Regions from separate parts of the Nocardiopsis nanhaiensis genome, predicted to be linked through region 3. Evidence: riboswitches for the same ligand, from Rfam matches in the RefSeq annotation. Region 3 holds a riboswitch; each other region holds the start of a gene.

Region 1 (7,491 bases), on a different contig from region 3:
GGTGCGCCACCGAAGGCCGGGCCCCGGCCGCCATCCGTGCCCGCACCCCGCGGTTGTGCGCCAACCGCCCCACGGCCACTCGCAGCTCCCGGACCGAGTCCGGCGCGTACAGGAGCCCGTTGCGCTCCGGAGCCACCAGGTCCACGGGCCCGCCCGCGGCGGGCGCCACCACCGGAACCCCTGAGGCCAGAGCCTCCTGGACCGTCTGGCAGAAGGTCTCGTCCGCCCCCGTGTGCACGAACACGTCCAGGGCCGCGTACAGCCGCGACAGGTCCGCGCCGGTGCGCTGTCCGGTGAAGACGGCGCCCGGCAGGAGCCGCCTCAGCCGGGCGCGTTCGGGTCCGTCCCCGACCACCACCAGCCGCAGACCCGGGATCCTGGCCAGGTGCGCCAGCAGATCCACCCGCTTCTCCCGGGACAACCGGCCCACGTATCCCACCAGCGCCTCCCCGTTAGGGGCCAGCCGACGGCGCAGCTCCTCGGAGCGGTGCTCGGGGGAGAAGCGTGCCGTGTCCACCCCGCGCCGCCAGAGGTCGATCCGGGGGAAGCCCCGGTCCGACAGGGCGGCCAAGGTGGCGGAGGAGGGCGCCAGGGTGCGGTCCACCGCGGCGTGGGTCCGGCGCAGCAGCGTCCAGAGGGCCTCGGATCCGGGCATGCGGTAGCGCTCGGCGAATCCGGGGAGGTCGGTCTGGAACACCGCCAGGGTCGGCAGGGCCCACCTGCGGGCGACGTCCACAGCCGCCGCGCCGAACAGTGCCGGGGAGGCCAGGTGGAGGACGTCGGGCGCGAAGGCGCGCAGGGCCGCCGTCATCGCCCGGCGGTAGGGCAGGCCGACCGGGAAGTCCCGGTAGACGGGCAGGGGGAGGGCGGGCATCCGCAGGACGGGGAAGCCCGCGTACGAGGTGGGACCGCGGCCGGGGGCCAGCAGCACGGCTTCGTGGCCTTCGGCCGCGAGGTGCTCGGCGACCCGGCACACGGAGTTGGTGACCCCGTTGACCTGTGGAAGGAAGGACTCGGTCACGATCGCCACGCGCAGGGGTGGTCGCCGGTCGCGGGACGGGGGTGCGGGGGACATACGGGGAGCTCCCAACGCCGTGGTCTTGCCGTCTACGACGCTAGGCGTGCCGGGTGAACACGGCCCGGGGCGCACGGGAACCGCGGCCGAAGTCGGAACGTGGGAGTGTCGAGTAGATGGTGACGGTGTCTGTACGGTCAACTGACCACCGTGTGACCCACTGGTGGCTACCATCGCCAAAAATAGTTCTATGATTACGATAAGGAGTCATGCGGTGACGCTCGTGGAATGGGCAGAACTGGTGCGAACCGAGCTCGACCTCGCTGAAACCGACCCCCTCCAGAAGGGGGACGTCGACCGCATACTCGACTTGGCCCGTGATGCCGCTCACTCTGTGGCGCGCCCGGCCGCGCCGCTCACGACCTACCTGCTCGGGGTGGCTGTGGGGCAGGGCGCGGACCCGGAAACAGCGGCTGCGGTGCTCAGCCGGCTCTCGTTGGCACAGGTCGAGGAAGAGGGGGACTGAGCCAGCCCCGGCCAGGCCGGGCAGGCCGCCAGCACGCCGCAACACGCATGTGGATTCCACGTGATTCGTTCGTTACGCGCTGGTGCCATTCTTTGCCGATATCGCGCGGCGCTCACCAGTGCCAACACGATTCCGAGGGTGCTGGTTCCCCCGTTTGTCCTCCGGCTCCCCCGACCCCACACACTCACCGAAAGGGAGATCCCCCGTGGACCAACTCCTTGAGATGGCGGCGATCGTCAGCGACATCCTGTGGGGGCCCTACGTCCTCATTCCGTTGTTGTTCATTGTCGGTCTCTACCTCACCATTCGTCTGCGTCTGCTCCAGCTGCTCAGGCTGCCGCACGCGCTCTGGTTGGCACTGATCCGCAGGAAGGAGGACCCGTCGGTCCAGGGCGACATCTCGCACTACCAAGCGCTGAGCACCGCTCTGGCGGCCACAGTCGGTGTCGGCAACATCGCCGGTGCCGCCCTCGCCATCGGGGTCGGCGGACCGGGTGCGCTCTTCTGGATGTGGGTCGTCGGATTCCTCGGCATGGCAACCAAGTACGGTGAAGCCCTCCTGGGGGTGAAGTTCCGTCGGACTGACGCCAAGGGCGAGCAGAGCGGCGGACCGATGTACTACCTCAAGAACGGTCTGCCCGGTGGCTTCGGCACCACACTCGGTATCGCCTTCGCGGTGTTCGGCGCCATCGCCGCCTTCGGTATCGGCAACGGAACCCAGGCCAACACCGTCACCCAACAGGTCACGAGCCTCGTCGAGATCGAGCCGTGGATGGTCGGTCTGATCCTGATGGCGCTCGCCGGCGCTGTCATCCTCGGCGGCATCAAGAGCATCGGCCGAGTCGCCTCGGCGCTCGTCCCGATCATGATCATCGCCTACGTCGGCATCTGCCTCATCGTGCTGGCCGCCAACTGGGCCTCGCTCCTGCCCGCCCTCCAGCTCGTCGTGACCAGCGCCTTCGACCTCACCGCGCCGGCGGGCGGCGTCGCCGGAGCGGGCTTCCTGCTCGCCATCCAGCAGGGCTTCGCCCGCGGTATCTTCTCCAACGAGTCCGGCCTGGGCACCGGGGGTATCGCCGCCGCTGCCGCAAAGACCAAGCAGCCGGTCCGTCAGGCCATGGTCTCGATGACCCAGACCTTCATCGACACCATCATCGTGGTCACCATGACCTGCCTGGTCATCATCACCACCGGAGTCTGGGACGTCGAGGACCCGGAGGACGGGTCGCTGCTGACCAGCCAGGCGCTGTCGGAGGGGCTCGGCACGATCAGTCCGGCGCTCGCGGTGGGCGGTGTCTACGTCGTCGCTGCCGCGGTCACGGTCTTCGCGTTCACCACCCTGCTCGGATGGGCCTACTACGGAGAACGGTGCGTGGAGTTCCTGGGCGGTCGCGTCATGGTGTTCCCCTACCGCCTGGTGTTCATCGCGGTCATCTTCGTCGGCTCCGTCGCCGCCCTCGACGACGTGTGGTTGTTCAGCGACATCGCCAACGCCCTCATGGCGCTGCCGAACCTCATCGGGCTGCTCCTCCTGTCCCCGTTGATCGTGTCGGAGACCAGGAAGTTCTTCGACCACCCGGACTGGCGGAACCCCGATGCCGTCATGGAGGACGTCCGCGGGTAACCCGGACCGAGGGACGCATGACGAGGGGGCCGACCGTGGTCGGCCCCCTTCCTATGCTCAGGTGCCGGCTACCACCAGAGGTGGCTGTGCCGGCTACCACCAGAGGTGGAAATGGTGCACGGGGCCCTGGCCGCCGCCGGCGTCGACTTCCTCGGCCCGGCGCAGGGCCTCGGTCAGGTAGGCCTTGGCGTCGGCGACCGCTGCCCGTGTGTCCGGGGACTGCGGGATCAGGGCGGCGATCGAGGAGGACAGGGTGCAGCCGGTGCCGTGGGTGTTGCGGGTGTCCACACGGGCGGCGCGGAACTCCACCGGCTCAGACACCCCGTCGACCAGCAGGTCCACGCTCTCCGCGCCCGGCAGGTGACCGCCCTTGAGCAGGACTCGGCGCGGGCCCAGTTCGAGCAGGCGCTCGGCCTGGTCGCGCATCTGCTTCAGGCTGGAGGCCTCGGCTTCGCCAAGCAGATCGGCGGCCTCGGGCAGGTTCGGGGTGATCAGGTCGGCGCGCGGCAGCAGCTCGGTGCGCAGCGCTTCGGTCGCGGAACTCTCCAGTAGCCGGTCACCGCTCTTGGCCACCATCACCGGGTCCACGACCACGTTGGGCAGCCGGTAGCGGTCCACCGCGGCCGCGACCGCCTCGGTGACTTCCGAGGTACCCAGCATGCCCACCTTGACCGCGTGCACGGTCGCGTCGGTGAACAGGGTGTCCATCTGGTCGGTGACGAAGGACGCGGGGACACCGTGCACCCCGGTGACCCCGCGCGTGGACTGGGCGGTCAAGGCCGTCACCACGCTCATCCCGAAGACCCCGTGGGCGGAGAAGGACTTCAGGTCCGCCTGGATGCCGGCACCCCCGCTGGGGTCGCTTCCGGCGATGGACACGGCATTGAAAGCGCTCATGATCTGGCGTTCCTTCGCTAGTGCGAACTAGGGCAGGTTCGACGGGTGTGCTCTCAGCCGGGAGAACTCTCTCCGGCACCCCGCGCCGCCGGGACCCCGAGGCCCCGGCATCCGTATGCGTCTGTGGCGGTACCGACTCTAGTGGACCGTCAAGTCGCCGCGCTCCTCGAGGGCCTCCTGCTGGGCGTGCTTGCGGCGCTCCCAGACGATCATGCCGACGACGACAACGAAGCCGCCCGCCGCGAAGGCGACCGTGACCGGGACGTCGGTCATCGGCTGGATGCTGCGCTGGTCGTCCTGCCACGGCCACAGGGCGCGCAGGGAACCCGCCATGAGCCCGGTCAGCACCACGAGGGTGATGTGGTGGTGGTTCTCCAGCAGGAACTGGAGGAGTTTCACGAACAGGGCCAGTCCCGTGATCATGCCGAGGACGAACACGGTGATGTACGGGATGTCGACGTTGCGCAGGGCGGCCATGGTGGGCTCGTACAGGCCCAGGGTCAGGAGGATGAACGAACCAGACATACCCGGGAGGACCAGGGCGCAGATGGCCACGGCGGCGGCGAAGAACACGACCACCGGGTGCGTGGGCAGGTTGGCGCCCGGCAGGCCGGTGAGGAAGAAGGCCAGCGCGGCGAACGCCAGGGCGACGAGGTAGTGCCAGGGCTGCCAGCGCTTGCCCGCAGTGGTGTAGGGGATGTACAGGCACGCCAGGACCAGTCCGAAGAAGAGTGCGTAGGCGTACTGGTCGTAGACCTCGACCAGTGGGGCGAGGAAGATCGCGGCCAGGATGAGGGCCACACCCATACCGATCAGGGCGGGCAGGAGAACGGACCAGTCGACCTGGCGGAACTGTTCCCTGGCACGTTCCTTGCCGCGGCCCCGCGGCACGTCGGTGACGTACCGCTTGATGCCGCTGACAGCGTTTCCGGCACCGCCGATCAGCTTGTCGTAGAGGCCGACCATCAGCGCGACCGTGCCGCCGCTGATGCCGGGCAGAGCCTCGGATGTGCCCACGGCCCCGCCGCGCACGAAATTGAAGATGTAGGAGCCTGCTGACTTGGCCATGTTGTCGGGCGCGGGCCCGGGGAGTCCCGGGAGGGGGCGCCGTCCTCCGTCCTGATGGTGCCACCGGTTCCGTACGGGAGACCGGAGAGTCAAAGGGGTGCTGGTCCGCGCAGGTCCGTGCGGGCGACCGCCACCGGCTACCGGGCCCGACGTCCGCGCGTGGGTTTGCCGCCCGGCCGCGCCACGGGGGAGAAGGGGTGATGAGGCCCAGGGCCGGGCAGCGCCAAGTCTATCGTCGCCGGGGAGGAGGAAAGGCGTGTGAGCGCATTCAGGCCGTTGGTTTCGGTTGGGTGCGTTGCGGAATCTCCTGAGTCCGAAAGGTCAGATCGGGGGTGAGCCGACCTCAGGTCGGGAGACGGGCCGGATTCAGCGCGGGAGCGAGTCGAACAGGGGCTGGGACGCGCTCCCGGAACCGTCCTTGGCCACCGACGAGGCCCACCGGTAGTCCTGCTTGCCCACCGCGGTGCGCCGCACCCGGTCCACAAAGTGCACGGTCCGGGGCACCTTGAAGCCGGCCAGCCGGACACGGCAGTGCGCCCGCAGCGCGTCCTCGTCCGGGTGCGCGTCCTGGGCCAGCGACACCAGGGCCGTCACCCGCTGCCCGAGCCTCTCGTCCGGCGCGGGGACCACGATCACGTCCTCCACCCCGGGGTAGGCCTTGAGTACGGCCTCCACCTCTTCGGGGTAGACCTTCTCCCCGGCAGTATTGATGACCACGCTGCCCCGGCCCAGCAGAACGATCGATCCGTCCTCCGCCCGGGTGCCGTAGTCCCCCGACAGCGCCCAGCGCCGACCCTCCCCGTCCGTGGGGAAGGTGCGCGCGGTCGTGATCGGGTCGTTGTAGTAGCCCAGCGGGATCCGCCCGGTCCGGGCGATGCGCCCGACCTCGACCGAGCCCGGGGGCAGCGGGCGCAGCGCGTCGTCGAGCACGGAGATGCTGCCGCCCATGGTGAAGCTCTGCCGGTCGGCGGAGACCGCGACGGTGACCTCTTCGTCGGGCACGGTCGCCGAACCGCACACACCGGTCTCCGAACCCCCGTAGGAGTCGGCGAGCGTGATGTCCTCGCGCCACGCACGCCACAGCCCGCGCACCGCGGGGGTCAGGGGGGTGCCTCCCGACCGCACCGAGGTGAGGTCGGGACACAGCGACGGCTCGGTGAGCAGGTGCCGGGCCAGCGGGCGGGCCATCGCGTCGCCCACCAGCTGGAGGGCGTGCACGCCTTCGCGGTGCGCCAGCTCCAGTACCCGGCCCGGTTGGAAGCTGCGGTCGGTGGACAGCACCACGCGCTTGCCGCACAGCAGCATGCTCAGCGCGTTCCACTGCCCGGCGGCGTGCATCAGCGGCCCGAGCACCAGCATCCGCTGCGGGAAGCAGGCGGTCGCGCGGTCCGCCACCTCGCGGAGGCTGCCGGCACGGGGGGCGCCCGGGGCGCGCCGCTCCACGGCGGCGCGGAAGATGTCGGCCTGGCGCCACAGCACACCCTTGGGATAGCCGGTGGTGCCGCCGGTGTAGAGGAGGTAGTGGTCCTCGCCGCTGGTCTCGGGCAGTGCGACATCGGAGCCGTCGGCGTCCTGTGCCGCCAGCGCTGCCTCGTAGTCCGTACCCGCCAGGGACGCGTCGCGCTCCGAACCGTCTTCGAGCAGCAGCACGTGCCGCAGCCGGGGCAGGTCCGTGCGGACCCCGGACACCGTCGCGGCCAGGGAGTCCTCGGCGATCAGGGCCACCGAGTGCGAGTCCGAGAGCACGTGTCCCAGCTCGCCCGCGACGTACCGGTAGTTGACGTTGACCGGAACCGCGCCGGCCCGCAGCACACCGACGAAGGACTCGACCCACTCGACGCGGTTGAAGGACAGGACCGCCACGTTCTCACCGGGGCGGATACCGACCTCGACCAGGTGCCGGGCCAGACGCGTCGACCGCTCGTCCAAGGCGCGGTAGGTGAGCCGACGGGGCCCGGCGACCAAGGCGGTCCGGTCGGGCACGGCTTCGGCCACCGCCGCCATGAGGCCGGCGAGGGAGAAGGGGGTGTCCGGTGACGCGTGACGGGGCACGTCTGACCTCCCTGACGATCGAAAGACTGCCGTCCTCGGCGGAAACGCTCGCGGCGGCTGTGGCTGGTAGGAGCGACCGTACCCGTCGGGAAGCACTGCGATCGCGACTGGGGCTGTGGACCGCGTCACCTGCGTAATCACCCCGCGTAACGCTCGTGCTGGCGGGCATGAACCGTGCCCGCTCAGGGCATGTGCGGGCTCTGGTGCCGCGCGGATTTCGGGCCCCGACTAGTGGTGGTGACATCCGCCACCCCTTGTGTGCTCACCGGATCATCTGCTCAACTCCTGGGGGATCTCCGCCGTCGGGGC
Region 2 (7,491 bases), on a different contig from region 3:
CAGGTTGATCGCCCCTGCGATGTGGGAGCTCTCGTACTCGGCGGGGGTGCGCACGTCGACGAACAGGGTGTGCGGATCGGTTTCGAGCAGGTCGCGCACAGCGGGCACGTCGATGCCGTGGTTTCTCATGTGGCTCTACCTTTCGTCGTGGGTTCGGTGATGGCGGATTTTGGTGGGGTACCCCGGGGAGTATGCATCGGGTAGACGTGTGCCGTGGATTCGGCGAGGACATGGCGCCCGAAGCGACTGAGTCACATACTGGGGGGAGTATCCAGAAGACGCGGGTTCACCCGTGTCGAGGACAAGGGCACCTTGTACGAAGTCGAAGCGTGGGCGCCCACCTCGCGGTCGGCGCCCCGGGTCCTCAGGCCAGGGCCAGGAACAGCTTCTCCAGCTCCTCCTCGGTGAGTTCGGGCTCCTCCCCCTCCTCACGCGCCGCGTTGCAGTGCCGCATTCCGCTCGCGACGATCTTGAACCCGGCCCGGTCCAGGGCACGGGAGACCGCGGCCAACTGCTGGAGGACCGTGGTGCAGTCCTCACCCTCCTCCATCATCGAGATGACACCGGAGAGTTGACCTTGGGCACGCTTGAGTCGCGTGATGGCGTCGCCCACCATTTCAGGCTTCATACTGGTCTCCTTTCGGCCCGCAGCCCCCACCATACCCCCGGGTGTATCTGACCCGCCAATCGCGTCGGTCACACCGCCCGGCGGCACGGGTCGCTCGCTCGGACCCGAGAGTCCGGGGGCCCGGGCCTTTCCGGGGCCGGTGAGGCCACAGCCGCAGTTGCCACTACCCGAGGCGGAGTCGGAGCATTGGCCGCAGTTCCCCGTGCCGGGGCCTTCACCCGCTGGCAGCCGCAGCGCGTACCTTTGGGTTCTGTACGGGTGGAGCTTCGGACGCTCCAGAACCTGTCGGCCTGGAGGAGAGACATCAGCCTCACAACCGTCCCTGTCACGCCTGCGGCGGAAGGAACACCCCGATGACCAATACTGAGGCGAACCCGGCCACCCACGTGTGCGCCGACGGCGGCCTGCCGGGGCCGTGGGCCGAGTGCGAGGGCGGGGCCGCGGTCGAGATCATCACCGCCCGCGCCGTTCCGCTGGGCGGGCCGCGCGCGATGAACGTGCGCCGCACCCTGCCGCAGCGGCAGCGTTCGCTGATCGGCGCGTGGTGCTTCGTCGACCACTACGGGCCGGACGAGGTGGCAGCCACCGGCGGCATGGACGTGGCCCCGCACCCGCACACGGGGCTGCAGACGCTCAGCTGGCTGTTCGAGGGCACCGTCGCCCACATCGACTCCGGAGGCCACAGTGCCCACGTACTTCCCGGGGAGATGAACCTGATGACGGCGGGGGCGGGCATCTGCCACTCGGAGACCTCCACACCGGACACCGGCCGGCTCCATGGCGTGCAGCTCTGGATCGCCCTCCCGGAGGAGGCACGCCACAGGCCGGGCCGCGACTTCGAGCACTTCGTCCCCGAACCGGTCGGGTTCGACGGGGGTTCCGCTTTGGTGTTCCTCGGTTCGCTGCTGGGGTCGGAGGCGCCGGTCAGCATGTACACGCCGCTGGTGGGCGCCGAGATCAGGCTCGATCCCGGCGCGGCCCTGGACCTCGCGGTCGAGCCCGGGTTCGAGCACGGCCTCCTGGTGGACACGGGCGAGGCCGTCACCCTCGAGGGCGTGCACGTGCCCGAGGACGCCGTGGGTTACACCGGGGTCGGAACCCGGTCGCTGCGTATCGCCAACGGCGGCGACGGACCGGCCCGGCTCGTGTTCCTGGGCGGTGCCCCCTTCGGCGAGGAGGTCGTCATGTGGTGGAACTTCCTGGGCCGCTCGACGGAGGAGATCCGGCAGTACCGGGAGGAGTGGCAGAACCACGGCGACCGGTTCGGCCACGTCGAGGGGTACGTGGGACACGGCGGCCCGGGTAGGAACAGGGACGGGATGGGGAGGATCCCCGCCCCGGAGCTGCCGCAGGTGAGAATGCGGCCGCGGAAGAACCCGCCGCCCCACGCGCGCTTCCAGGACTGACAGCCGCAGGAGCGTCCGGACGGGCACTCCCCCGGGCCGGGCACCACTGTGTCCGCCGCCGACCGAGCCGAGTACCGCCGCACAGAGAGGTCGTTGCCATGACCGAGCCGCAGACCGACAAGACCGGTGCCGTCGTCCACGTCGAACTTGACGAGACGCGCACCATCAGCGCCTACACCGTGAGTCTGGACGACGGCACCCTCGCCGGCCGCGCGGACTTCGTCGATCCCCCGGAGACTGACGGCGAGCGCGTCTTCTTCCACACCGAGGTTGATTCGGAGTTCGGCGGGCGGGGCCTGGGCGGGCTCCTGCTGCGTGAGGCGCTGGCCGACAGCGTTCGCCGGAACCTCACCGTGGTCCCCGTGTGCCCGCTGTTCGCCAAGTACTTGAAGGACCACGGCGACGAGTACACGGCCCAGGGCGGCAGGTTCCGACGTCCGCGGCCGGCCGATCTGGAGCTGGTCAAGCAGACCACCGAGGGCGGGGTTTGAGTGCGGAGCTCTCCTTCATCGACAAAGAGCACCCCGACGCTATGCAGTAGGAAAGGTGCTCCCCTCCGTAGTCGCCCGGTCCCGAGAAGCGCTACGGCGGTGGGACCGTCCTACTGCGTCCTGTCGGGGCCGCGTGCCTCTCCCAAGGCCGCACGGGCAACGCTCCCCAGTCTTGGCCACCTTGCGTAACACCGCGATCGGGCTGATCTGGGCGGCCGGGTTAGACAACATCACCGAGGCGAACCGTCGCAAGCTCCGTGACGAGAACCGCCAGCTCAGCCCCCCTAACGACCTGACTTTGCCGTGCCCTGGGGCTCTGGGCAAGCTTGGCGTCTGAAATTCTCTTCCCTGGTTCCGCCATCGAGGGGCGAGAAACTCTCAAGCTGACGTGAATTCCTGAGGTTCAGAAGAGGGCAGGCGGTGAGGAGATCGGCATGGCATCCAACGTCTTCGAGGACAAGTCCAACGAAACGATCAGGGCGCTCAGCCGCCTGCCCGACGCGTTCGCCCCACCCTCACTCAAAGAGCCGGTCCTGCGGTCAGCCCTGTCCGCTCTACGACGACGGCCGGATCACGCGAAGCCGACTTGTTGGCTGGTCCACGAGCTCGGGGACTCCTGTGCCCGAACCGCGTTGGAGTACGAATGGGCCGAGTTGTGTCACCCGCTCACTTACCACCCCTGGCAGAGCGATGCCCCGGGAACCGTGAACGATCCCGGAGTGCTCTTCGCGCAGCGCGCCGCGCACATCGGTTGGCACCCCCAACTAGGGTTCGGTGACGAGGAAGAGCTCAGCGACCACCTGGCTGCTCTCTTCCAGGACGAGAGCCTGGTGGAAAGGGCAGCGGCCCTGTGTAGGTACGGCCGATACCGGACCCTGGGCGCGTTGATCGAGCATCGAATCACGCAAGACCTCTTCTCCTGGGTGGCGCGCCACCGCCCGGAGGAGGCGGTCGGCGCAGTACTGGCGGAGCTGGTGGCCGCTCTGAACGCCGAGTTTCCGGCCCCGGTGCACACGGCCCGAGAGAAGCTTCGCCCCCGGGCGGTGAGTGGTGAGTCGAGATTTCCCATCTCGGTGCGCGGCATCGCGCACGGTTCCCAGACCACCCTGATCACGTCGAGGATCAAGCTGCCCCGACCCCATAAAACGGAGGGGCAGGTCTCCTGTCTGCACTGGGAGGGTTTCTCGAGGCTGGAGGACGACCTGGGCCACCTCTACCTGCTGCGGCTGGACACGGAGAAGCAGGGCCGGGGCCGCATGGGCACCGATGAAGAAGTGACCCAGGTCGTGATTCCCGCCATCGTGCCGCAGGCCCGACGGCTGTATCTGACCAGTCCCGGCTACTGGGAATCCCAGTTCCAGAAGCTCGAGGGCCATCTCCGAGGCAGACCGGTTCACACATCTGTGCCAGACAAGGCGATGGTGAGTGTGGACCTCACCTGAATTCCCTGCCGCGATCATGTGAGCCGTCGGGCTTTGGGAGCGCGGGGGCGGCGTACTGCCGACCGCGCCCGGTCCCAGGCGGTGGGAGGCCCGGCGCTGGGTACCGCGATCGCGAGAGCGGTGGGAGGCCCGCCCGTACCCGGTGCGGACCTCCCATGACTCAGTGCGTCCCCCGACTCAGTGCGGTGACGGCGGTCGATCCAGGCCCAAATGGCCCCGGAGCGTGTCGGACTCGTAGTCCCTCCGGAACAGCCCGCGCTTCTGCAGGACGGGCACCACGTGGTCCACGAAGTCCTCGATCCCGCCCGGCAGGGACGGCGGCATGAGGTTGAACCCGTCAGCGCCGCCGTTCTCGTACCACTCGGTCATCCGGTCGGCGATCTGCTCGGGGGTTCCGACCATGGTGCAGTGTCCGCCGCCGGCGGCCAGCCGCCCGAGCAGCTGCCGTACCGTGGGCTGCTCGGAGCTGATGATGCGCAGGATGGTCTCGTAGCGGCCCTTGGGGCCGGTGAACTCCTCCAGTGGCGGCAGGTCGGGAACGGGGGCGTCCAGCTCCCAGTCGCCGCAGTCCTGTTCGGTGAACAGGCCCAGTTGCTGCAGCGACTCCTCGGTCGGCAGCAGTTCATCGAGTTCGCGCTGCTTGGCTCTGGCCTCCTGCTCGGTGGAGCCGACGTAGGTGACCAGCCCGGGCATGATCCCGACGGACCGGGGGTCGCGGCCGGCCCGGCGGATCCGGGCTTTGACGTCGCTGTAGTAGGCCTGGGCGCTGGGCAGGTCGTAGGCCACGGAGTAGATGGCCTCCGCGCGGCGGGACGCCAGCGTGCGGCCCTGCTCCGACGAGCCCGCTTGGAACAGCACCGGGTTGCCCTGGACCGGGCGCGGCACGTTCAGCGGACCGTCGACCTGGAAGTGCTGGCCCTGGTGGTTGATGGGGCGCACCAGGTCCGGGTCGGCGAAGACGCCGCCCCGGTCGTAGTGGATGGCCTTGTCGCTCCAGGAGTCCCACAGCCCCAGTACCGCCTGCACGAACTCCTCGGCGCGCTCGTAGCGCTCCTGGTGCGCGGGCATCTGCTCGTACCCGTGGTTGCGGGCCTCGGTGTCGAACATGGACGTCACCACGTTCCAGCCGATCCGTCCCCCGCTGATGTGGTCCAGGGAGGCCAGCAGGCGTGCGGCGTGGAAGGGGGTGTAGAACGTGCTGGACACGGTGCTGACCAGCCCGATGCGGCTGGTGGCCCGGCTCATGGCCGACAGGGCGGTCAGGGGCTCGAGGAACCACCACGGGCCGCCGGCGACGTTGCCCGCGGCGTGGCCGTCGGCGAAGAACACCGCGTCCAGGCGCCCGCGTTCGGCGGTGCGGGCCAGTTCCTCGAAGTAGGTGATGTCGCCGACCCGTTCGGCGGGCGAGTCGGAGTGGCGCCAGGCGGCCTTGTGGTGGCCGCAGCCGAAGATGAACAGGTTGATGTGCATCTGGCGGTCGGTGGGGGCGTCCATCAGTTCATCACCAGCCCGCCGTCGACGACGAGGTTCTGGCCGGTGACCGCGCGCGCCCATGGGGAGGCGAAGTACAGGGCCGCGTCGGCGAACTCGGCCGGGGTGGTGACCCGGCGCAGCGGGGTGGTGGAGGCGATCATGTCGAACACCTCGTCGGGGGTGGCGGAGCTGGCGTCGGTGGTGCGCAGCAGGCCGCCGGAGACCATGTTGACGGTGATGCCGTCGGGGCCCAGGTCGTGGGCGAGCGTGCGGGTCAGCGACAGCAGGGCCGCCTTGGCCGCGGTGTAGTCGTGGTAGGGGACGACCGGGTGCTGGAACAGGTTGGTGCCCACGTTGATCACCCGGCCGAACTCCTGGCCGCGCATGGAGGCGAGGGCGGCCCGGACGGTGTTCAGGGCACCGTGGACGGTTCCGCTGAACTGCTGGTCGAGGTGTTCGGGAGTGAGGGTGTCGGCGTGGGGCCGGGCGTCGCCGTTGAAGGTGAAGTCGGCGAGCGCGTTGTTGACGACTGTGGTGACCGGGGTGCCGAAGTGGTCCTGGGCGGCTTGGACCATCGCGGTGACCTGTCCGGGGTCGCGGACGTCGGCCTGCACGGCCAGGGCGCGGTCGGGGTGGGCGGCGGCGAGTTCTTCGGCGGCGTCGGCGCTGTGGAGGTAGTTGACCACCACGCGGGCGCCTTGGCCCAGGAAGGCCTGAGAGAGGTGGGAGCCGAGACCCCGGGCCCCGCCGGTGACGACGACGGTCTGCTGGTCGATGGGGAGCGCGGTACGGGAGGAGCTCATCGGTGGCCTTTCTGACATGGGCGAAGGCGATCCCCTCGGCCACCGATGCCACCGGCCGTGTGCGGACATCCCTTCGCCAGCGTTACCTGGATCAGGTTCGACGGGTGTCATCTCAGCCCGGGAATTCGGTTCCGGGCACCCCGTGTCACTCCCGCTCAAGGTAGCCCATGGGTGCTGTCCCGGGCTACTCCTCACGCACACGGCCTCATCCCGTGGGAGGGCGGCTGTCGACTAGCCCCAGACCTCTTCGGCGGTCTCCACGATCAGGCGCAGCTTGGCCACCTGCTCGTCGTAGGTCAGGTCGTTGCCCTCGAAGGTCGAGGAGAAGCCGCACTGGGGCGACAGGCACAGCTGCTCCAGCGGCACGTGGCGGGCGGCCTCCTCGATGCGGCGCTTGAGCCCGTCCTTGCTCTCCAGCTCGCCCTTCTTGGTGGTGACCAGGCCCAGGACCACGTACTTGCCTTCGGGGACGAAGCGCAGGGGTTCGAATCCGCCGGAGCGCTCGTCGTCGAACTCCAGGAAGAAGCCGTCCACGTCCAGCTCGTTGAAGAGCTCCTCGGCCACGTGGTCGTAGCCGCCGCTGGCCACCCACGACGAGCGGAAGTTGCCGCGGCACATGTGGGTGGTGACGTTCATGCCGGTCGGCCGGTTGGCCAGTGCGGCGTTGAACTGGCGGATGTAGCGGGTGTGCAGCTGGTCGCCGTTGTCGCCGCGCTCGTCGATCATGCTGCGCTGTGAGGGGTCGTTGAGGTAGGCGAGGCTGGTGTCGTCCAGCTGCAGGTAGGTGCAGCCCAACTCACCGAGGGCGCGCACCTGATCGGCGTAGGCCGCCGACAGGTCCGCCCAGAACTGTTCCTGGTCGGGGTAGACCCCGGGGTCGATGGCGGCCGAGCCGCCCCGGTAGTGGACCATGCTCGGCGAGGGGATGGTCAGCTTCGGGGTGTTGCGCGTGACGGTCTCCCGCAGGAAGGCGAAGGCGTCCCCGAAGATGGTGTGCTCGGACCGGATGCGTTCGGTGACCCGCAGCCCGGAGGGGGTGAACTCGATGTCCTCCTTCTCGTTGTGGAAGGTGACCTTGAGTTCGTCCTTGACCTTGGAGATCCCGCCGAGCTGGTAGATGAAGTCCATGTGCCAGGACCCGCGGCGGTGCTCCCCATCGGTGGCCGACTGGAGCCCGACCTCTTCCTGCATGCGCACGACGTCGCGGATGGAGTCGTCCTCGACGGCCCGGAGCTCCGCGTCGTCGAT
Region 3 (7,491 bases):
GACCGGGACGTTCGCCTGCTCGACGATCAGCTCGAGGTTGTGCGGGTTGCGGATGCCCAGCCCCGAGCCGATCGGCGCGGCCAGCGGCATGACGGCCGCGCAGCCCAGCTGCTCCAGGCGGCGCGCCAGTACCGGGTCGTCGTTGGTGTACGGCAGGACGGTGAAACCGTCGTCCACGAGGGCCTCGGCGGCGTCCAGGAGCTCCACCGGGTCGGGGAGGAGGGTGTGCTCGTCGGCGATCACCTCCAGCTTGACCCAGTCCGTTTCCAGGGCCTCGCGGCCGAGTTTGGCGGTGCGTACCGCGTCGGCGGCGGTGAAGCACCCTGCGGTGTTGGGCAGGGGGCGGATCTTGTTCCGCTCCAGGATGTCCCAGACCGACCCTTGGGTTCCGGGGCTGACCCGGCGCATCGCCACGGTGGTGAGCTCGGTGCCGGAGGTCTGCAGGGCCTCCTCCAGGACCTCGAGTGAGGGTGCTCCGCCGGTTCCGGTGATGAGGCGGGAGTCGAATGTGACACCCGCGATCTCGAAGGGGTCGTCGAGCGTGTGTGTAAGGGGCGTCTCGGGCATGGTTCAGCCTCCCTGTACTGCGGTGAGAACGTCCACGCGGTCACCCGGGGCCAGGGTGGTGTCGGACCACGCGGTGCGGCGCACCACCTCGTCGTTGACGGCTACGGCGATCCCGCCCTGGATCTGCCCGTCCCGGGTCGATGCCACATCGCGTACGACCGCTTCCACGGTGGTGGCCGCGGTCTGGCGCGCCTCGCCGTTGATGATCAGTTCCACTGCTTCTCCCACGTCTTGTTCCAGTGTTCTCTCAGGTCGTCTGCGCACCGCCGCCGGCCAGTTCCCGGTCGGCGGCGAACCGGCGCGCGTGGTCGGGCAGCGAGCCGGTAGTGAGTGCATCGGCCATGACCGCGCCGGTCTCTGGGGCCAGGAGCACCCCGTGCCGGAAGTGCCCGGCGGCCAGGTGCAGGCCCGGGACCAGGGTGGGCCCCAGGAGGGGTTCGTTGTCCGGTGATCCGGGCCGCAGCCCCACACAGGTCTCGGTGACCTCGAGCTCGGTCACCCCGGGTACGAGCTCGCGCGCGTCCCGGAGGACCTGCCACAGCCCGCCCATGGTGAGAGCGGTGTCGTGGCCCAGCTCCTCCTGGGTCGCGCCGACGATCACTTCGCCGTCGGCCCGGGGGACGAGGTAGACCGGGAAACCGCGGACCAGGCCGCGCACGGTGCGACTGACCAGGGGCGGTTCCCCCGAGGGGGTTCGGGCGCGCAGCAGTTGTCCCTTGACCGGGCGCAACGGGGGCACTACCGGCTCGGGAACCTTGATCCGGTCGCCCCAACAGCCCGCGGCAAGGACGACCTGCCCAGCGGCGACCAGGGAGTCGTCCGCCAGGCGCACGCCCAGGCGGGCGCCGTCGGGGCCGGGGGAGGTGACCTCCTCGGCCCGTCCCGCGATCTCGCGCACACCGGCGCGCTCACCGGCCCGTGCGAGGGCCAAGAGCAGTCGGCGCGGATCCACGGAGTGGTCGTCGGGGGCCAGCACCCCTCCGCGTACGCCGGGGGCGAGCATGGGTTCCAGGCGGCGGCACTCCCGACTGGTCAGGCGTTCGGCGGCCACGCCCAGGCGCTGCTGCAGCGCGTGCAGTTCGGTGAGGACGGCCAGGTCGTCGCGGTCGAAGGCGACCAGGAGCGTTCCGGTGGTCTGGAGGCCGACGTCCACGCCGCTGGCGTCCTCCAGCTCCTTGACGAAGTCGGGGTAGCGGCGGGCGGAGCGCACCCCGAACTCCATCAGGGGTTCCTCGCCGAACACCGCCTCGGTGGCGGGGGTGAGCATGCCGGCCGCGACGGTCGAAGCCGCGCGGGCGGTCGAGGGTTCGTTGACCGGGTCGGGTTCGATCAGGGTGACGGGCAGCCCTCGTTGGGCGGCCCGCCAGGCGGTGACCCGGCCGATGATGCCGCCGCCGACCACGGTCACGGTCTCACGTGTACCGGTATTGGTAGGACGAATCTTTGCGTGCTGGGGAACATCGAAGGTGCGCACGGCGCCGTGTTCCACTCCCTTCGCCGGCATGATCCGGATCAGGTTCGTGCGGTCGGAGGCGGCCAGCCTCCCTCTCAGCCGGGTCCACCCGGCTCCCGCGGGACGTGTCTGCTCTCCTTCCATATTAGGGCAGGGTGTCCAGACCCGGTGTGGCGGGGATCTCGGTGCGCCGAGTACCAGGTGCCGCCGGACGACCACCGGCGCTCGGCGGATGTGGCAGATTGGTGGGGTGACACAAAGCGACCCTGAACTCGACGAACTCGTCGGCGACTGGCTGACCCTGCGCGAGGCGGCCAAGCCGCTGGGCGTGAGCCCCAACCGGATCAAGACACTCATCCGCGAGAAGCGCATGATGGGCGTGGTCCGTGGCGGTGAGCTCTCCATCCCCGCCGCCTTCCTGGACGGTGGGGACCTCGTCAAAGGGCTGTCCGGCACCATCGTGCTGCTCTCCGACGCGGGCTTCTCCACCGAAGAGGCCCTGCGCTGGCTCTTCACCTCGGACGACAGCCTGCCGGGCACGCCCATCCAGGCCATGCGCGAGGACCGCGGCACCGAAGTGCGCCGCCGTGCCCAGAGCCTGGCCTTCTAGAGGACACGGCCTCCTAGAGCACCGTTCACGGGCAGCTTCAGGCGGGGCCGCGCGAGACACCGCCGGGCGGCCCGGAGGGCGCGCCCCTTCGGCCGCCCGGAGCGCCAGGCCCTACAGTGGGGCGGGTGAGGACCAGCCACGGAACCAGCCTGCGCAAGCGCCTGGACGCATCCCTTCTGTACCTGTGCACCGACGCCCGTACGGAGCGCGGCGATCTCGCGGAGTTCGCGGACGCTGCGCTGGCCGGGGGAGTGGACATCATCCAGCTCCGGGACAAGGGCCTGGAAGCGCGCCAGGAGCTGGCCGCCCTCGAGGTCATGCGTGCGGCGTGTGAGCGCCACGGCGCCCTGCTCGCCGTCAACGACCGGGCCGATATCGCCCGTGCGGTGCGCGCCGACGTCCTGCACCTGGGGCAGCGCGACCTCCCGGTGCCCATGGCGCGCGACATCGTCGGCGCCGACCCGGTCATCGGCCGCTCCAACAACGACGTCGACGCCGCCGCGGCCTCCGCGGAGGAAGCCGGGAGCGACTACTTCTGCGTGGGTCCGACCTGGGCCACGCCCACGAAGCCGGGACGCCCGGCCGCCGGCTTGGACCTGGTGCATCGCGCTTCGGCACTGGGTTCTGACCGGCCGTGGTTCGCGATCGGCGGGATCGACCTCGACAACGTGGACCAGGTGCTGAGCGCCGGTGCCACGCGGGTGGTCGTGGTCCGCGCGGTCACCGAGGCGGAGGATCCCCGCGCGGCGGCCACCGCGCTCAAGGCCCGCTTGACCGCCCGCGCCGACAACACCTGAGGGACACACCGACCGCGGCCCCGGAGCCCCGCCAGGGGGTACCGGGGCCGCGTCGTGTCCTTCTGCCCCGCGCCTTTGGCGGTCCGGGCCTCTCCGCTCAGCGCCGCCCAGCGCGCTGGAACAGCCACTGGGTCAGGACGAGCGCGGCCACGGTGAGCCCGGACATCCACAGGACCAAGGCGGTGACCTGGTCGCCGACGGGCGCCCCGGAGGTGAGTTCGCGGAGGGTCTCGATGGCCAGGGAGACCGGTTGGTGCTCGGCGAAGCCTTGGAGGAAGGACGGCAGCCCCTCGATGGGGACGAAGGCCGACGACAGGTAGGGCACGAACAGCGCGACGAAGGCGAACGTCGCCGCGGTGTCGGCCGACCGGGCGGCCAGCCCCCAGGCAGCCGCGACCAGGGTGAGTAGGACGATGTAGGCGCTCACCAGCGCCAGCACCCACAGCCACCCGGTGGGGGAGGCCTCCGGTCGGAAGCCCAGCGCGACCGCCGCGATCAGGACGAGCAGCGTCGACACCAGGTTGCGCAGGGTTCCGGCCACCACGTGTCCCGTCACCACCGCCGAGGCGCGGATGGGCATCGTCCGCAGCCTTCGGATCACGCCCTTTGAGAGGTCGGAGTGCACCGCCGTCGCGGTCATCGAGGCCCCGAAGCCGGCGCACAGGAGCATCACCCCGGGCGCCACGTAGTCCACGTAGGACGCGTCGCTGGTCAGGCCTTCCACGGCGGAGCCGAAGACGGTCACGAAAAGGAGCATGACGGCGACCGGGGCGACCACGGCGGTCACCATGCTGTCGACGTCCCGCAGGGAATGGGTCAGTCCGCGCTTGGTGAGGACGGCCTCGGCGCGCAGGGGAGCGGTCATGACGGTTGGTCCTTCGCTGTGGGGCGGTCGGTGAGTGCGAGGAACACGTCGTCCAAGGTCGGGGTGTGGACCGTGACCCGGGAGACGGGGACACCCGCGCGGTGGTGGAAGTTCAGGGCGGAGCGCAGGTGCTCGGCGGAGCCGTCGCCCCGCATCCACTCGATACTCCCGTCGGCGAGCGTGAGCTCGACCAGTTCCTGGCCCACGCGGCGCTTGAGCTCGGCCGCCGTGCCTTGGGCGACGATCCCGCCGCCGTCCAGGACTGCGATCCGGTCGGCCAGCACGTCCGCCTCCTCCAAGTACTGCGTGGTGAGGAAGACCGTGGTGCCGTGCTCGGTAAGGCCGGTGATCGTGTGCCACAACGCCTGGCGGCTGCGGGTGTCCATGCCGGTGGTCGGCTCGTCCAGGAACACCACCGGTGGTGAGCCCACCAGGCTCGCGGCCAGGTCCAGCCGCCGACGCATCCCGCCCGAGTACCCGCCGCAACGGCGGTCGGCCGCGTCGGTGAGATCGAAGTGGTCGAGTAGCTCACGGGCGCGCCTGTCGGCGGTGCGGCGATCGGCGCCGAGGAGGCGGGCGACCATCACCAGGTTCTCCCTGCCGGTGAGCGCCTCGTCGACGGAGGCGTACTGGCCGGTGGCGCTGATCGCGCGGCGGACCCGGCGCGCTGCGCGGACCACGTCGTGGCCCAGGACCCGCGCCGTGCCCCCGTCGGGTCGGACGAGCGTGGTCAGGATGTTGATCAGGGTGGTCTTGCCCGCGCCGTTGGGCCCTAAGAGGGCGAGGATCCCGCCCGCCGGAACTTCGAGGTCGACACCGTCCAGGACGGTGTGGTCGCCGTAGCGCTTGCGTAGTCCGGAGACGCTGACCGCCGGGGCGGTGGTCTCTTGTGGCGGGCTCTGGGTGAGTGTTCGTGTGTTCATGTTCTACAGTGTAACCCTTACCCAGTACCATTGCGCAACCCCTACGCAGTACATTTGCGTGCCGATTACGCAATAGGATGGCCGCATGGCTGAACAGGAACCGCCGGGCGATCCGGTGCGGACGATCCCCAAGGTGCTGCTCTCGGCGTGGGGGGTCGGCCCTACACCTCGGAAGGGCCCCCGGCCCAAGCTCACCATCGCCCGCATTCTGGAGACCGCCATCGCCCTCGGCGACCAGGGGGGTGCCGAGGCGATCACCATGAGTCGAACCGCCGCCGAGCTCGGCGTCGGCACCATGAGTCTGTACCGCTACGTCGAGTCCCGCTCCGACCTGCTGCTGCTTGCTGCCGATGCTGTTCTGGGGGCGCCCCCCGAACCGGTCGGCGCCACGTGGCGAGAACGCGCGCACTCCTTCGCTCTGGGGCTGCGCGACGTCTACCGGCGGCACCCTTGGGCGAGCGGGATCCCGGTGACCGTCGAGCCCCTCGCCCCCTCCTTCGTCCGCTGGGGCGAGCTGGGCCTGGGTGCGCTTGAGGAGACCGGGCTCAGCATCGCCGAGTGCGCGCGGATCACGACCCTGATCTGGACCTACACCCGGGCCGAAGGTGAACTCGCCGAGGAGCAGCGCCGCTCCTGGGAGGCTCAGGGCCTCGACCCCGCCGACGCCCACCGCGCCTTCGTCCACCGGCTCGACACCCTGGTCTCCGCCGAGGACTATCCGCGCGTGCGCGAACTCCTGGGCAGCGACCTCCTCGCCGCCGGCGTGGAGTACGACGACCCAGCGGCTGAATTCGCGCGGGCGGTCGACCTCCTCCTCGACGGGGTGGCGGCCCGCGCCGCCCTCCCCTGAACGGATCGGCCGGGCGACCCGCCCAGGGGAGGCGGAGTCGCGTCAGGGCACCAGCAGTACCTTGCCCAGGACCCGGCGCTCCTCCAGCGCGGCGTGGGCCTCGGCGGCCCGTTCCAGCGGCAGGGTCAGCCCCACGTGCGGCCGGAGCCGACCGGCCCGGGCCTCCTCGAGGACCAGCCGGGCCAGGTCGCGCCTGCTCGCCCCCTTCGCATCGTCCAGGTCCATCATGCCCAGGGCGGTGATCCCGCGGTCCCGGACCTCGGCCTCGTCGATCTCGACGAAGTCACCGTTGGTGGTCCCGTAGCTGACGAATCGTCCGCCGTCGGCCACGGCGGCCAGGGCCGACCTGCCCAGGTCCCCGCTGGCGCCGTCGACGACCACGCTCACTCCAGCGCCCCCGGTGATGGCGCTGACCCGCTCCAGCCACCCGGGGTCCGAATAGTCCACGACCTCCTCGGCGCCCAGGGAGCGGGCCAGTTCCAGCTTCTCCGGACCCCGGGCCGCGCCGATCACCCGCGCCCCCGCGAGGCGGGCCAGCTGCACGGTCAGGCTGCCCGCCCCGCCAGTGGCGGCCAGGACGAGCACCCAGGTATCGGGGGAGAAGCGGGCGGCCCGCTCCAGGAGCAGGGCGGTGGCCCCGTCGGTCAGCAGGGCAAGGGCATCGTGGTCGGCCAAGGTGTCGGGGACCCTGATGAGGGAATCGACGGGCACCACCGTTCGTTCGGCGTACGCGTCGACCGGGGCGCTGGGGGATCCACCCGGCCCGTCCACCGGTCCGGTCTCCGCGACCACTTCCACGCCCACCCAGGTCGGGTCCGTTCCCGGTCCCACCTCGACGACCCGGCCGGAGACCCCGCTCCCGGGTACGTACGGGGGTGCGATCGGGAAGTGCTCCTCACCCCACCCCGAGCGGAGCAGCGTGTCCAGGTAGATGACGTTCGCCCCGGTCACCTCCACCAGGGCCTCCCCGGGGGCCGGTTCCGGATCGGATACCTCCCGGGTGACCAGGACCTCGGGGCCGCCGAACTCGTCCACTCGTACCGCGCGCATGTCCACCACACTCCTTTGCTGGTTGATGGTGACCACTCTGTTTCCTCAACTAATGTTCAGGTCAAGGGGTGGGGCGGGAACCCAAGCTGGAGCCGGTCGGTACCGCAGACGACAGAACCGCCGTGCACGGGGCACGGCGGTGGTGTGGCAGGGAGGGCCTCGGTCAGACCGCGACGTGCGCGAGGGCGCTCGGATGGCGGCGCAGGAAGCCCTCGATGGACTGGGCCGGATGGCCGGTCAGGTCCGGGACGGTGCTCGCCACGACGTCCATCTCGTCGGCGGCGATCGCCGCGTACGACGATGCCCAGCCCTCGACCTCCCACTCCGCGGCCCCGGTGAGGCGCCGCGACTCCAGCGCCTCCTCCCAGGTCTCGGG
Region 4 (7,491 bases), on a different contig from region 3:
TGGTGCCCACGACCCGGAAGTCCGCGCACAGCGCCAGCTCGCAGCCGCCACCCAGCGCGAAGCCGCTGATCGCCGCCACGACGGGCTTGGGGATACGGGCGACCGCGGTCAGCGCGTTCTGGAGCGCCCGCGAGTACTCCAGCATCTGGGCGTGGGTGAGGTCGGCCATCTCCTTGATGTCGGCCCCGGCCACGAACGCCCGTTCACCGCCGTAGAGAACGACGGCGCGCACGGCGGAGTCCGCCGACACGGTGGCCGCCGCCTCCGCGATCTCCTTGGTGACCTGGCCGTTCAGCGCGTTCAGCGCCTTGGGACGGTCCAGCCGGATGACGGCCACCGCCGGGTTCTCCGGGTCGGCCTCGACACGCACGAACTCGCCCACGTTGTACACCCTCTTCGCTTCGACATCAGTGTCCCCCGTTACCTATCACCCGGGTCAGCCGAACAGCAGCACCAGGGTCCCCAGCTGCGCAGAGACGGTGTAGGCGGTCACCAGCAGTGCGGCGGCGCCCGCAAGCAGGAGTGTGTCGGCCGTGCGCCAGCGACTGTGCCGGGCGTGGCTGCGCCTTCCGGTGCCGAAGGCGCGCGCGTCCATCGCCGTGGCCAGCAGTGTTCCGGTCCGGATGGAGCGCACCAGCAGAGCGAACAGTCTTCCGAAGAACAGCGTGACGATCCGCACCGGGTTCCGCCCGGCCTCCAGGCCCCGGGCCCGGCGGGCCAGCGTGATGGTCCGCCACTGGTCGGCGAGCAGCGGGATGAGCCGCAGCGCCGCGAGTACCCCCATGGCGGGGCGCTCGGGCACCCTGAGCTTCTGCACCAGGCTGTCGGCCATGTCTGTGGGGTCGCTGGTGATCGCGGCGAGCAGCCCGGGCAGGGCGATGGCGAGCAGGCGCACTGCCGCACCCGCCGCACCCTCCAGACCGTGTTCCCCGTACAGGTAGTTGACCGACCCGGTGGTGAGCCCCATCAGGAGGAAGGGACCGCACAGGACGAGTAGGGTGCGCCGATCGACGCCGCTGAACGGCACGATCAACAGGACGGCGAGCAGGACCACGCCGCCCGTGACCCCGTCCACGGCCGGGACCAGCCCGAGCCCGATCAACATCGCGGCCAGCAGTTTGGCGGCCGGGTTCCGACCCATGAGCCAGTAGCGGGCGCCACCGCCTTCGGGCACGTCCAGGGTCAGGGTGTCCCCGCCCTCAGTCCCCGCGGTCTTCTGCTCGGTGTTCTGAGCGGTCATGTGCCCGCCTCCCGGTCCGGTCCGTTGAGCGAGGGGGCGGCGGTGACGGTCGCCGGAGGGTCTGGCTCCTGCCGAGCTCGACCGTCGGCCACGCGCACGCGCGCGTCGGTCAGATGGCGTTGGAGCAGCCCGTCGTGCGTGGCCATGACCACGGCCCGGCCTTCGGTCCGCAAGGCCCCCAGCAACTCCACCAGCTCCGTCCAGGTCCGGGTGTCCTGGCCGAAGGTCGGTTCGTCCAGAACCAGCATGTCGGGTGCGTGCGCGGGGCCGGAGCTGAGCGCCGTCGCCACGGACAGGCGCCGTTTCTCGCCACCGGAGAGCGTGTACGGGTGCACTCCGGCGAGCTTGGTCAGTCGCAAGCGTTCCATCAGCTCGCCCACCCAGCGGTCCGTCTCGGCCTCGCCCATCCCGGCGCGCAGGGGGGCGAAGCGGAGTTCCTCTTGGACGGTGGTGGTGACGAACTGGTCCTCGGAGTGCTGGAAGACCGTACCCACGTGCCGGGCGAGCCTCCTCGCCGGCCAGCGAACGAGCGGACGCCGATCCGCGTCCGCCAAACGCCCGCGCGGCAACACCTGGCCCTGATGGGGTTTGACCAGACCGGCCAGCATCGTCAGGAGCGTGGACTTGCCCGCGCCGTTGGGTCCGGTCAGGGCGGTGGCGGTACCCGCCGCCAGGGCGACGTTCACCTCCTTGAGCACGGTGCGTCGGGGCGTGGCCCGCACACCCACTTGGAAGGGTGTGCGGGCCACGACGTCCACGGTCTCGGCCACGGGCGCCCCGCCAGGCGCGGGTGAGAGTTCGGGTGCGGGCTCGTTCCCCGGGATCCACACACCTTGGTCGGCCAGGGAGCGACCGTGCTCGGCGAACACGGTGCGCGGTGCCCCGTCAGCGATCACCCCTCCGCCCGGTTCCACCACCACGACCCGGTCCACCAGGTCCACGACGTCGGCGACCCGGTGCTCGACCAGCACGAGGGTCGCCTCGGTCTCGGCCAGTAGCTGGGACAGCAGGACTCGAACGAGCTCGGCGCCGGCGGGGTCGAGGTTGGCGGTGGGCTCGTCCAGCAGCAGCAGACGCGGACGCATGGCCAACGCCCCCGCGATGACCAACCGCTGTTTCTCTCCGCCGGACAACGCACCGGTGGAGTGGCGGAGGCCATAGGGGAAGCCCACCTCGGACAGGGACCGCTCCACGCGGGGCCAGATCTGCTCCGGGGCGACGCCCAGGTTCTCCAGCCCGAACGCCACGTCGTCCCCGGCGCGGGCCATCACCAGTTGGGTATCGGGGTCCTGACTGACCAGCCCGACCCCGCCCCGCCCCCGGTGTGCGGGGCAACCGTCCACAAGCAGCGAACCTTCGTGATCGCCGCTGATGGCGCCGTCTTCACCGGTGAGCCCGGCCAAGGAGTGCAGAAGGGTGGACTTGCCCGCACCGGAGGCGCCGAGCAGCAGCACGCGCTGGCCGGGCTCGATGGTCAGGTCCACCCCACGCAGCGCGTAGGTGTCCCGGCCCGAGTGCTTCCACCCCCAGCCGGAGAGCTCGACGCGTGCTCCGTGTGCGCTTGATTCGGCCATCGGTCAGCCCTTGGCTGACGGGAAGGGGGCGAGCGCGCCGGACTTGGCGAGCGCGGTGGTGAGCACTCGCGCGCCCACTCCGGCGATCAGGCCGGCGCTGATCACCACGATCACTCCGAAGATCAACTGGTAGTGGAGCGGCCAGGTGACGTTGGTAACGATGTTGTTGCGTACGGCTGGGGAGAGCGCGGACACAGCGGCCGCGAGCACGGCCGCGCCCATGGTCCAGCGCTTGTAGGCGAAGGCGAGGAAGACCAGCTCGGCCAGGAGGCCCTGCATGGTGCCGGCCAGGATGACCTGCATCCCCCACTGCGTGCCCAGGATCGCCGACACGGAGGCAGCAGCGATCGAGGTGAGCAGAGCCGCACCGGGCTTACGGATGATCAGGCCTCCGAGCACGCCGGAGATCAGCCACATGCCGTAGATGACGGCATGGCCGGGCGGGAAGGCCACGAACAGCGGGTACGTGACCGACCAGACGAGGTTCCACAGCCAGAAGACGACGCCGATAGCGACACCGATCACGGCGGCCACAACGATGTCGACGGTGCGCCAGCTCCGGAACTTGGCGCGCACCTCCTGGATGAACCCGGTTGGCTCGGATCCGCTCGTAGCGCCGGTGCCGGGTCCGGCGCCGGGGTTGTTGCCTGTACTCATGTCGGTAATGTCCCTTCGTCGGGGGTGACGAGGGCCCATGCAGCTAGGAGCGTCAACGGGCGCATGTGAGGGCACGTGCACGGTGACGGGTTCCTATGACTTCCTTCGCTGGCATGACCCAGATCAGGTGTGTAAGGGTCTGCGGCGGGGTGCCGCACTCTCAGCGCTCTCGCGCTCCCCTGTCGGTATCTCTCTATTATGCGCCAACAAGGGGATCTGTGGGGTGTTTCCACCCCACAGATCCCCTTTCGGCTCTTCGCCGGAACGCCCGGAGGCCCCAGAAAGACGCCCGAAAGCCCCGCCTCAGGCGTCGGAGTCCGAGTCGTCGTCATCGCCGTCATCGTCGTCGGACTTGGGCGGCTCGGCGTCCGGGTCGCCGAAGGCCCCCGGCGAACCCGCGAAGCCCTCCGACGGCAGCGGAGCGGTGGCGCCGCGCATGGTCTCCTGCCAGATCTGGCCGGGCAGTGTGCCGCCGTACACGATCCCGTAGTAGCTGCCGCCGATGGTCACGCCCTGGAGCGGGTTCTGTTCGCCGCCGCGCACGTCGCCGACGGCCACCGCGGAAGAGAGGTTGGGCGTGTACCCGACGAACCAGGCGTAGGCGGCGTTGTCGGTGGTCCCGGTCTTTCCGGCGACCGGACGGCTGAGGCCCAGGCCGTTGGCCGTACCGCCGTCGAAGGTCTGCTGCAGCAGGTGGTTGACGCCGTCCGCGGCGCTCTCCTCCACTGTCTGCTCGCACTCGGACTCGGTGCTGACTCGCTCATCGGTTCCGTCCTCGCTCACGGCGCGCACCGGGCGGGGCACGCAGTACACACCCCGGGCGGCGAAGGTGGCGTGGGAGGCGGCCACGTTGAGCGGCGACACCTCCTGGTCGCCGAGGGTGAAGGAACTCCACACCCCGAGCTCCTCGCCGTCGGCCCGGTACACACCGGCCTTCTCGGCCATCTCCGCGGTGGCGCACAGGCCCACGCGCCGCTGGAGCTGGGCGAAGTAGGTGTTCACCGAACCCTTGGTGGCGCTGATCATGTTGTGGCTGCCCTCGTCGCTCTCACCGGCGTTGCGCACACTCCACGAGGACATCGTGCCGCCCTCGCAGTTGGACATGCCGCTGACCGACAGGCTCTTCGGCGAGTCGAAGCTGGTGCCGTACCCCAGGCCCTGGTCCAGGGCGGCGGCCAGCGTGTACGTCTTGAAGGTCGAGCCCGCCTGGAAGCCGGTGGAGCCGCCGTCGTCCTGGTCGACGGCGAGGTTGATCGAGGTGCTGCCGACCTGCTCGTCGTCGAAACCGTGGCGCAGGTTCTGCGCCAAGCCGCGTACGCGGCCGGTGCCCGGTTCGACCAGCGCCTGCGCGGCGAACTTGGTGGAGTCCTCGTAGGGGACCCGGTTGTCGATGGCGTCCTGCGCGGAGTCCTGCGCGTCGGTGTCGAGCGTGGTCTGGACGGTGAAGCCGCCCTGGGAGATGCGCTGGTCGCGCTCGGAGGCGGTGTCGCCGAGCAGGTCCGAGCTCCGCAGCCAGTGCATGACGTAGTCGCAGAAGAACGGGTAGTCGCTCTCGGCGCAGCTGCCCCCGCGCGGGGTGGCGTCGATACCCAGGCCCTCGTCCTGGTACTCGGCGGCCTCGTCAGCGTCGAGCATCTCGGTCGCGACCATCCGGTCCAGCACCAGGTCACGGCGTTCCACCGCCTCCTCCGGGTTGTTGAGCGGGTCGTAGAAGGAGGGGCCGCGTACCAGGCCGGCCAGCAGGGCGGCCTGCCCGGGGTCCAGGTCGGCCGCGGACACGGAGAAGTACCGTTTGGCGGCGACCTCGATGCCGTGCGCGCCCGAACCGAAGTAGGAGAGGTTCAGGTAGCCCTCCAGGATCTCGTCCTTGGTGAGGCGCTCCTCGACGTCGATGGCGTAGCGCAGCTCGACGAGCTTGCGGCTCAGGGTCCGCGAACTGGCCTCCTCCAGCTCCTCTTCGTTCTCAGCGCTCTCGATGAGGAGGTTCTTCACGTACTGCTGGGTGATGGTCGAGCCGCCCTGCAGGTCGCCCTGGGCAGTGCGCAGCGCGGCGCGGGTCACACCGCGCAGGTCCAGGCCGCTGTGCTCGTAGAAGCGGTCGTCCTCGATCGCCATCAGGGCCGAGGTCACCCACGGGCTGATGTCGTCGAGCCCGACCACCTCGCGTTCCCGTTCGGCGACCTCGCCGAAGGGCTCTCCGGCGTCGTCGGTGAGGAGGATCCGGGACGAGGGGTGGGGGACGTCGAGGTCGCCGGGCAGGTCCATGAACCCGGCGGCCGCGTCCCTGGAGACCACCCCGAGCCCGCCCGCCCACGGCATGATCAGGGCGGCTGTCAGGAGCCCGGCGAGCACGCTCAACCCCGACAGGCGCAGGAGCGTACCGCCCCGCCCCTTCAGCAGGTCACTCCTGAGGAGTTCCTGTGCCCTCCCAGTGAACAGACCACCCTGGTTCGACTCCGTCACGTCGCCCCCCTACGGCCGTGTGCTGCCCGCCTGCCAGGCAGGACGGACACTGCGTCGACCACCTTCCCAAGGGCCGCGCAAAGGGAAGTCCGCCATAACGGGCGTGTCACCGAAAAGCTTCCTCAATCCCCGGCAAAGCCCTCAGATCGACCATGTGGCGCGATCACTCGCACATCAGACGAAAACGACCATCCTTTTTCTCGACATCAAGACGAGTCGACCAACAAATCCGGGAGCAGCACAAAGCAGGCCGACCGAATGTGGGGCGAATGGTTCTTAGGAGACCCATCGGACGCAAGGGGATGTCCGGAATACGACCCCGCAACCACCGGGTGCATTCGGTCATCCCTACCCACCCCGAACCCCGGGACAACATCGGGTATTAATTTTCTGACTTGTCATGACGGAGAACCGGAAAACAACCACAGGGACGTCTGAATCAGGTGGCCCCTCATGCCCGATTTGCGAAGTTTGACAGGGCGAAATCGGGCAAATACCAGGTCCTGGCGCTGCCGACCAGTGTGATGAGGATCACATAAATAATCCGGCCCCAACACACCGCCAAACCCCACTAGAGGGCAGACGATAGACAGCGGAGGGCACCGAAGCGGCAATCCGGACAGTTTCTGATCCAGCACTTCGTTAACTCCGTCTTGCGCTAGATGAACTTCCGGTTATTTCCACTCTTCGACACCCGTGCGCCATCGGCGCGCCATCAAAACACCATCCACACATCACCCCATATCGCCCGAAACACGACAATTACGGTGTAGCCAGTGATCGGACGCCTGCCCATCCTCGAAATCTCTCCAGACAACAACCTGGGCCCGGTGAAATCCGTTCCCGGAGAACGCTTCACCGTGGGCGCGACGGTGATCCGGGAGGGCCACGACTCCCTCGCCGCCGGCGTTGTGGTCCACTCCCCCGACGGCCGCCGCCAGGCGCTCGTCCCCATGCGCGAGAAGGCACCCGGGACCGACCGCTACGAGGCGGAGATCAGCCTTCCCGCCGAGGGGAACTGGTCGTTCTCCGTCGAGTCCTGGACCGACCCGCTCACCACCTGGCTCCGCGCCGCCCGCGTGAAGCTCCCTCTGGACACCGACACCGAACTCGTGCTGGAGGAGGGCGCCCGCCTGCTGGCGCGGGCAGGACGCCGCACCCCCCGGGTCCCCGCCCTCACCAGGGCCGCGAAGACGCTGCGCGACACCTCCCTGACGCCGATGGAGCGTTTCGGGGCCGCCGTCACCCCCGATGTGCTCGCCGAGATGGAGCGCAAGCCGCTACGCGAGCTCGTGACCAGGTCCAAGCGCACCAAGGTCGTCGTCCACCGCGAACGGGCGCTCTTCGGCTCCTGGTACGAGTTCTTCCCCCGCTCCGAGGGCGCACAGGTCGACACCGTGCCCGGCCAGGAGGTCTCCGGAACCTTCGCGACCGCCGCCAAACGCCTCCCGGCCATCGCCGACATGGGTTTCGACGTGGTCTACCTGCCCCCGATCCACCCTGTCGGGAAGGCCCACCGCAAGGGCCGGAACAACTCCCTCCAGGCGCAGGACGGAG

The links. A riboswitch is a leader RNA that binds a small molecule or an ion and turns the genes downstream of it on or off. The one in region 3 is predicted to bind thiamine pyrophosphate.
Region 1: linked by a shared signal. The riboswitch ahead of thiD (bifunctional hydroxymethylpyrimidine kinase/phosphomethylpyrimidine kinase) and the one ahead of thiO (glycine oxidase ThiO) in region 3 are both predicted to bind thiamine pyrophosphate.
Region 2: linked by a shared signal. The riboswitch ahead of ACYVD1_RS21010 (3-oxoacyl-ACP reductase) and the one ahead of thiO (glycine oxidase ThiO) in region 3 are both predicted to bind thiamine pyrophosphate.
Region 4: linked by a shared signal. The riboswitch ahead of ACYVD1_RS29130 (ECF transporter S component) and the one ahead of thiO (glycine oxidase ThiO) in region 3 are both predicted to bind thiamine pyrophosphate.

The regions. Positions count from the first base shown of each region.
Region 1 covers NZ_BAAGZJ010000060.1:20,708-28,198, reverse strand. The annotation lists gene ACYVD1_RS24260 (glycosyltransferase family 4 protein) at 1-1,075, opposite strand, end outside; gene ACYVD1_RS24255 (DUF6457 domain-containing protein) at 1,290-1,541, shown strand; gene ACYVD1_RS24250 (alanine/glycine:cation symporter family protein) at 1,747-3,165, shown strand; gene thiD (bifunctional hydroxymethylpyrimidine kinase/phosphomethylpyrimidine kinase) at 3,259-4,062, opposite strand; TPP riboswitch at 4,055-4,155, opposite strand; gene ACYVD1_RS24240 (DUF368 domain-containing protein) at 4,201-5,130, opposite strand; gene ACYVD1_RS24235 (acyl-CoA synthetase) at 5,497-7,182, opposite strand.
Region 2 covers NZ_BAAGZJ010000046.1:4,219-11,709, forward strand. The annotation lists gene ACYVD1_RS20980 (rhodanese-like domain-containing protein) at 1-129, opposite strand, end outside; gene ACYVD1_RS20985 (metal-sensitive transcriptional regulator) at 365-616, opposite strand; gene ACYVD1_RS20990 (pirin family protein) at 982-2,034, shown strand; gene ACYVD1_RS20995 (N-acetyltransferase) at 2,133-2,525, shown strand; gene ACYVD1_RS21000 (hypothetical protein) at 2,960-3,967, shown strand; gene ACYVD1_RS21005 (LLM class flavin-dependent oxidoreductase) at 4,145-5,461, opposite strand; gene ACYVD1_RS21010 (3-oxoacyl-ACP reductase) at 5,461-6,243, opposite strand; TPP riboswitch at 6,295-6,396, opposite strand; gene ACYVD1_RS21015 (5-methyltetrahydropteroyltriglutamate--homocysteine S-methyltransferase) at 6,475-7,491, opposite strand, start outside.
Region 3 covers NZ_BAAGZJ010000009.1:78,898-86,388, reverse strand. The annotation lists gene ACYVD1_RS06460 (thiazole synthase) at 1-567, opposite strand, end outside; gene thiS (sulfur carrier protein ThiS) at 571-783, opposite strand; gene thiO (glycine oxidase ThiO) at 815-2,071, opposite strand; TPP riboswitch at 2,040-2,150, opposite strand; gene ACYVD1_RS06445 (Rv2175c family DNA-binding protein) at 2,253-2,630, shown strand; gene thiE (thiamine phosphate synthase) at 2,756-3,427, shown strand; gene ACYVD1_RS06435 (ABC transporter permease) at 3,525-4,292, opposite strand; gene ACYVD1_RS06430 (ATP-binding cassette domain-containing protein) at 4,289-5,215, opposite strand; gene ACYVD1_RS06425 (TetR/AcrR family transcriptional regulator) at 5,301-6,065, shown strand; gene ACYVD1_RS06420 (zinc-binding dehydrogenase) at 6,108-7,115, opposite strand; gene ACYVD1_RS06415 (SDR family oxidoreductase) at 7,279-7,491, opposite strand, start outside.
Region 4 covers NZ_BAAGZJ010000089.1:1,773-9,263, forward strand. The annotation lists gene ACYVD1_RS29115 (enoyl-CoA hydratase/isomerase family protein) at 1-391, opposite strand, end outside; gene ACYVD1_RS29120 (energy-coupling factor transporter transmembrane component T family protein) at 437-1,240, opposite strand; gene ACYVD1_RS29125 (ABC transporter ATP-binding protein) at 1,237-2,814, opposite strand; gene ACYVD1_RS29130 (ECF transporter S component) at 2,818-3,471, opposite strand; TPP riboswitch at 3,555-3,662, opposite strand; gene ACYVD1_RS29135 (transglycosylase domain-containing protein) at 3,775-5,934, opposite strand; gene ACYVD1_RS29140 (alpha-1,4-glucan--maltose-1-phosphate maltosyltransferase) at 6,711-7,491, shown strand, end outside.